DNA from 2 places in the Intestinimonas butyriciproducens genome. Region 2 is predicted to be linked to the other one. Evidence: a T-box and tRNA genes for the amino acid it is inferred to sense, from the RefSeq annotation. Region 2 holds a T-box; the other holds one or more tRNA genes.
What was found. The T-box of region 2 lies ahead of tyrS (tyrosine--tRNA ligase). A T-box ahead of a tRNA ligase gene usually reads a tRNA of that ligase, here a tRNA-Tyr.

Region 1: it encodes a tRNA-Tyr, which carries the amino acid that the T-box ahead of tyrS (tyrosine--tRNA ligase) is inferred to sense. The anticodon was not compared.

The regions. Positions count from the first base shown of each region.
Region 1 is NZ_CP011524.1:2,623,606-2,627,020, forward strand. It holds gene rpoN (RNA polymerase factor sigma-54) at 1-1,199, opposite strand, end outside; tRNA gene SRB521_RS12995 (tRNA-Thr) at 1,425-1,500, shown strand; tRNA gene SRB521_RS13000 (tRNA-Tyr) at 1,531-1,615, shown strand; gene asnS (asparagine--tRNA ligase) at 1,815-3,209, opposite strand; gene SRB521_RS13010 (hypothetical protein) at 3,338-3,415, opposite strand, start outside.
Region 2 is NZ_CP011524.1:1,618,360-1,621,774, forward strand. It holds gene recN (DNA repair protein RecN) at 1-1,236, shown strand, start outside; gene SRB521_RS08110 (YcxB family protein) at 1,223-1,756, shown strand; T-box leader at 1,791-2,031, shown strand; gene tyrS (tyrosine--tRNA ligase) at 2,280-3,415, shown strand, end outside.

The DNA of each region.
Region 1 (3,415 bases), 1.0 Mb from region 2:
GTATCGGGAGAAGAGGCGTCGCCCGGGCCGCCGACCACACCGCCGCCCAGGCTGCGGGAGAAAAAGTAGCTCAGAGGATAGACGCCGCTGGAGCACTGGAGGTATTTGTCCTTTACCGTACGGCTCACCGTAGACTCGTGCACCCCCACCCGCTGCGCGATATCGGCCAGCGACATAGGTTTGAGGTGGCCGGGGCCGTGGCGGAAAAAGTCCTCCTGCAGGTCCAGCATAACCTCCGCGCACTGCATCAGGGTGGAGCGCCGCTGCTCAATGCTCCGCACCACCCATTTGGCCTGCCGGACCTTGTTCACCAGGTAATCCTTCACCTCGTCGTCTTTGCTGTCCCTGAGCATCCTGCAGTAATAGGAGCTCACATTGAGGGTGGGGAAAAAGTAGTCGTTGGTCAGCAACTCGAAGTGATCCGGAAAGTTGACGACAAAAATATCCGGATTGATGTAAATGAGGTTTTCTCGGGCGGCAAACCCGCCGCCCGGCCTGGGATTCAGCGACCGGATCAGCTCACAGGCCGCATAGACCTGTTCCTGCGTGGCCCCGAGGGCCTTGGCGATGAAGCCGTATCGATTCTTGCTGAGGGGGTCCAGATGGTCCTGGGCGATCCGGATTGCCAGTCCGCTGTCCTCTCGGCGTTTGAGCTGGAGCACCAGACATTCCGAGAGGGTCCTCGCCCCCACCCCCGCCGGTTCCAGGCTCTGAACGATCTCCAGCGCCCGTGCCGCCAAAACCAGGGGCTTCTCCATCTGTACCGCCAGGTCCTCCAGCGGCTCGTCCAGCCAGCCGTTCTGATTCAGGGACTCCACTAAAAAACGCCCCGCCTCCAAGAGCTCCGGCTCCAGGTCCAGCAGCTCCAGTTGAGAGAGCACGTAGAGATAGAGGTTTTCCTCCGTCTCATCTGCGTTCCCGTAATTGGAGACGGGGTCCGTTCCGTCATCCTCACTGTCCTGTTGGTGATAGACCCGGTTTTGCGCATCCGTGGACTCCAGCCACTCCAGCTTTCGCTGCAGGTCTACGCCCTCATCCTTGCCTGTGTATTTTTCCTCCATCTCCAGGACCGGGTTTTCCTGCACCTGATTTTCGATGTACTCCAGAAGCTCCTGGGAGCCCATCTGGAGTATCTCCATCGACTGCATCATTTGAGGCGACAGGGTCTGGGTCTGTTTCATCGACATATTCAGTTCCATCGTCCGTCCCCCTTACCAATTATACTTCACTCTCTTCCGTTCAAAAGTATAACACAATTCGATGCAGAATTACAATCGTCTATCTCCAATTTGGCATGATCTTTGCTTGTAGTATTTTTTGAGCACGCATAAAAAAGTTGGTGCTTTTCCCGGATTCCCTGTTGACAATCTCCCTTCCATCTGATAGAATAAACGTCGCTGCGGACGAGCTATAGTGTCCGATACGCTGGTGTAGCTCAGCTGGTAGAGCAGCTGATTTGTAATCAGCAGGTCGGGGGTTCGAATCCGTCCACCAGCTCCATCGTCTGTTTGAAAGGCGTCAATTGCATATGGAGGAGTTCCCGAGTGGCCAAAGGGGGCAGACTGTAAATCTGTTGTCGTCGACTTCGATGGTTCGAATCCATCCTCCTCCACCAGTAAGGAAAACCCTTGTATCCCAAAGGATGCGAGGGTTTTTTTATGCCTGCGTTTGTCACCCATAATCACGCGATAAAACACGATGAATCCCAAAATATTGGGTACAGGGACCGCCACCCCCTCCCGGGGCATAGCTCGAGAGAAAGGTGAAAATAATCATCCACCGGCTTTGCCGGTGGATGATTATTTTCACGTTCTTTAAAAGTCCGCGCTGCCCACGGTGCGGGGATGGGGCAGGACGTCGCGGATATTGCCCACACCGGTGAGATACATGACCATCCGCTCAAAGCCCAGGCCGAACCCCGCGTGCTTGCAGCCGCCATAACGGCGCAGGTCCAGATACCACCAGTAGTCCTTGGGGTCCATGCCCAGCTCCCGGATCCGGTTCTCCAGCACATCCAGCCGCTCCTCACGCTGGGAGCCGCCGATGATCTCGCCGATGCCGGGCACAAGGCAGTCGGCAGCCGCCACCGTCTTCCCGTCGTCGTTGAGGCGCATATAGAAAGCCTTGATCTCCTTGGGGTAGTCCGTTACAAAGACCGGCTTTTGGAACACCTGCTCGGTGAGATACCGCTCGTGCTCGGTCTGAAGATCGCAGCCCCAGTCCACAGGGTAGTCAAACTTGTGGCCGGACCGCTTCAGGAGCTCCACCGCCTGGGTGTAGGTCACCCGTCCGAAGTCGGAGGAAGCCACATGCTCCAGCCGCTCCTTCAGGCCCTTATCCACAAAGGATTGGAAGAAATTCATCTCATCGGGGCATTTCTCCATCACCGTGCGGATGACAAATTTGATCATGGCCTCCGCCACATCCATATCTCCCGCCAGGTCGCAGAACGCCATCTCCGGCTCGATCATCCAGAACTCGGCGGCGTGACGGGTGGTGTTGGACTTCTCGGCGCGGAAGGTGGGGCCGAAGGTGTATACGTCTCCGAAAGCCATGGCGAAATTTTCCGCGTTCAACTGTCCGGACACAGTGAGATTGGCGGGCTTGCCGAAAAAGTCCTGGCTGTAATCCACGGCCCCGTCCTCTGTTCTGGGGAGGTGATCCATGTCCAGCGTGGTGACACGGAACATCTCTCCCGCGCCCTCACAGTCAGAGGCGGTGATGATGGGCGTGTGCACATAGACAAAGCCCCGGTCCTGGAAGAAGGTATGGATGGCATGGGCGGCCACGGAGCGCACCCGGAAGGCGGCGGAAAAGAGGTTGGTCCGGGGACGAAGATGCTGTATGGTCCTCAGATACTCCACGCTGTGCCGCTTCTTCTGGAGGGGATAGTCCGGTGTGGAGGCCCCTTCCACCGAGATGGCGGCGGCCTTGATCTCCAGGGGCTGCTTCGCCTCGGGGGTCAGAACCACGGTGCCGGTGACGGACAGGGCGGCGCCCACGTTTTGTCCGGCGATCTCTTTATAATTCTCCAGAGCGGCGGCATCCATAACGACCTGCAAATTTTTGAAGCAGGAGCCGTCGTTGAGCTCAATAAAGCCGAAGGTCTTCATGTCCCGGATCGTGCGGGCCCAGCCGGACACGGCGACTTCCTTGCCGCCGAATGCCTCCCGATCCGCGAAAATCTGCGCGATCTTTGTGCGTTCCATTGGGTACTTCCTCTCTCTACGTCGTTGTAGGCTTCCACAGTACCCTATATTATACGGACTCCAACGGAATTTTACAAGGGATTTCTAGGGTTTGTTTGAACATCGTCAGCGCCTTCCAGCGTGGGCAGTTATCTTCTGGCCCTTCCCCAGCATACCCACAGCAGGGAGAGCAGCGCCGCCGTCCCGTAGAGTTCCGTCCATCCCAT
Region 2 (3,415 bases):
GCATTTCAGGAGGCCTATGCGGCTCTGAGTCAGGTGAGGCATGAGATATCGGCCTTGCAGATGGACGAAGCGGAGAAGTCCCGCCGCATGGACAGTCTGAGCTACCAGATCAGCGAGTTGGAACGGGCCGGGCTGCGAGTGGGCGAGGAGGACAAACTGGCCGCCCGGAGAAAGGTGCTGCGCAACGCCGGAAAGCTGATCGAGGCGGTGGAGGATGCCCATCGGGCGCTTTCCGGCGATGACGACAGTGCGGGTGCGGCGTCCCTTGTTATGGAGGCAGAACAGAGCCTCTTTTCGGCCCGTACCGTGAGCGATGAGGTGTCTGCCCTTGCGGAAAAGCTCACGGAGCTGCGATGTGCGGCGGATGACGCCGCCGAGCTGGTCCGTGACTTGAGGGACAGCTTGGAGTTTGAGCCGGGAGAGCTGGATGAGTTGGAAAGCCGCCTGGACGTGATCTATCGTCTGAAAAAGAAATATGGTGCCACGGAGGCCGATATGCTCGCCTATCTGGAGTCCTGTAAAAAAGAACTGGACCAAATCCAGTACTCCAGCGATATCTTGGCACGATTGGAGAAAAAGCAGGCTGTGACCTTGAAGGAGGCGCAAATGCTGGGCAGTGCACTGTCCACGGTCCGCAGGGAATCGGCGGATGCATTGGAAGCGCGTATCCAGAAGGAGCTGGAACAGTTGGATATGCCCAAAGTCCGCTTTCATGTGGAGTTTGCGCCTAACGCCGCAGAATACGGCATGGATGCAACAGGAATGGATGAGGTCCAGTTCCTGATGTCCGCGAATGTGGGCGAGGCGCTCAAGCCCATCCAGAAAATCGCCTCCGGCGGTGAATTGGCCCGCATCATGCTGGCGCTCAAGAATGTCCTGGCGGAAAATGACGACGTGTCCACCTTGGTCTTTGATGAAGTGGATACTGGCGTTAGCGGCCGTGCGGCCCAGAAGGTAGCGGAGAAAATGGCCGACGTGGCCAGACACAAACAGGTTCTGTGCGTTACACACCTGCCCCAGATTGCGGCGATGGCGGATACCCATTTCTCAGTGGAGAAGGGGGAGCGGGACGGACGCACCTATACGGCGGTGGAGCGGCTGGACAAAACGCGCCGCCGTGAGGAGTTGGCCCGCCTTACCGGAGGGGCCCATATCACATCCGCCATGCTGGAGAGCGCAGGAGAGCTTCTGGAGGCAGCAGAGACGTATAAGAGAGGCTATAATGGGGAAAAATGAGCTCCCGGACCAGATCCGGGTCACCTTTCAACTGGAACGTGGGGAATATATCCGTGGAGTCCGGTACTATTTGAGAAAAAGTCACCTAGTAAGCTGGGTCCAGGTCCTGGTCATGCTGTTTGCGCTGGCCGCGACGGTCACGGTCACGCTTATGATGGGGAGACTCAACTTCCTGAACACCTTGGTGCTGGTCCTGCTGGCGATGGCTGCGCTGTATAGTCTGTGGTTGTATTGGATCAAGCCGGGGCGCATTTTTGACCGGGAGGCGGAGCTGGCAGAGCCTGTGACCTTTTTGTTTGCCCAGGAGGACGTGGCCCGGCAGGATGAGACGGCGGCGGCGCTTTTGGACTGGGATATCAAAAAGCTCTGGCGAGGACCGGAATTCTATTACCTCTTCGGTTCCAGTGAGGGTTATACGCTGCTTCCGCTGCGCGCATTCCAGGATGAGGAGGCACGGCTGCGCTTTGAGTCTCTGGCGCAAGAGGCAAATCCGGATATGATCTTCCGGCATTTTGGTTGACAATCCGTCCGGCATGTGCTAAAATGCTGTCACGTACAACGCGAGGATGAGGAACAGTAGCAGCCGCCCGTCTGCACAGAGAGCCCCTGTCTGGTGAAAAGGGGAGAGAGCGCGGCTGTGAATACCCCTCGGAGCGGCCTCTTGAACCGTCTTACAGCGCAGTAGAGAGAGTCGGGTGCGCCCGTTATCGCGCAGGGGTGTGTCGGCACCCCGTGAGGCCCGCGCCTGTGAGGGTGGGGCAACCAGAGGTGGTACCGCGTTTCGACGCCCTCTGTCCAATGGGACAGGGGGTGTTTTTTATTTGAAGCGGAACCGACACGAATGGAAGGGGCTTTTATGCAGAAAAGGCGTTTCGGTCCTATGATCAAGAGGCATCTCGGATGAACGGCCCCAAAACAGCGGGCTGGAACAGAGTGTGCTACGGTGGGCGGGGCCGTATGAGAGCATATATAGATGGAGCGAAAGCTGCAAGGCTATTTTGCTCAAAAGGCCCTCCCCCAAAAAAGCGAGAGGAGAAAGAAATATGACCATTTATGATGAACTGAAGGCCAGAGGGCTTATCGCACAGGTGACCGACGAAGAGGAGATCAAAGAGCTGATCAACAACGGAAAAGCAACCTTTTACATTGGCTTTGATCCCACCGCCGACTCCCTGCACGTGGGTCATTTTATGGCGTTGTGCTTAATGAAGCGGCTTCAGATGGCGGGCAACCGCCCCATCGCTCTGGTAGGCGGCGGCACAGGCATGATCGGAGATCCTTCCGGACGCTCTGATATGCGTTCTATGATGACGGTGGAGACCATCCAGCACAATTGCGACTGCTTTAAGAAGCAGATGAGCAAATTCATCGATTTCAGCGAAGGGAAGGCGCTGATGCTCAATAATGCCGACTGGCTGCTGAAGCTCAATTATGTGGAACTTCTCCGGGAAGTGGGCGCATGTTTCTCCGTCAATAATATGCTTCGTGCGGAGTGCTACAAGCAGCGGATGGAGAAAGGGCTCAGCTTCTTGGAGTTCAATTACATGATTATGCAGAGCTATGATTTTTATCATATGTTCCAGACCGTGGGCTGCAATATGCAGTGCGGCGGCGATGACCAATGGTCCAATATGCTGGGCGGCACCGAACTCATTCGCCGGAAACTTGGCAAGGACGCTTATGCCATGACGATTACACTGCTGCTTACCTCCGAGGGGAAAAAGATGGGCAAGACCCAGGCGGGGGCGGTGTGGCTGGACCCGGAAAAGACTTCGCCTTACGAGTTTTATCAGTACTGGCGAAATATTGACGACGCCGACGTGCTCAAATGTCTGCGAATGCTGACTTTCCTTCCTCTAGAGCAGATCGATGAGATGGATAAGTGGGAGGGGGCCCAACTCAATCGTGCCAAAGAGATTCTGGCTTTTGAGCTTACAAAATTGGTCCATGACGAGGTGGAGGCACAGAAGGCACAGGATGCCGCCCGGGCTCTCTTCGCCCAGGGAGGAGACCGTTCCAACATGCCCACCACCACGCTGACCGACGCAGACCTCAGCGACGGAAAGCTGAGCGTGGTGGATCTGATGGTGAAATGCGGCCTTGCGCCTTCTAAAGGCGAGGCACGCCGCCTGATTCAGCAGGGAGGGGTGGAAATCAACGGAGAAAAGGTGATCGATAC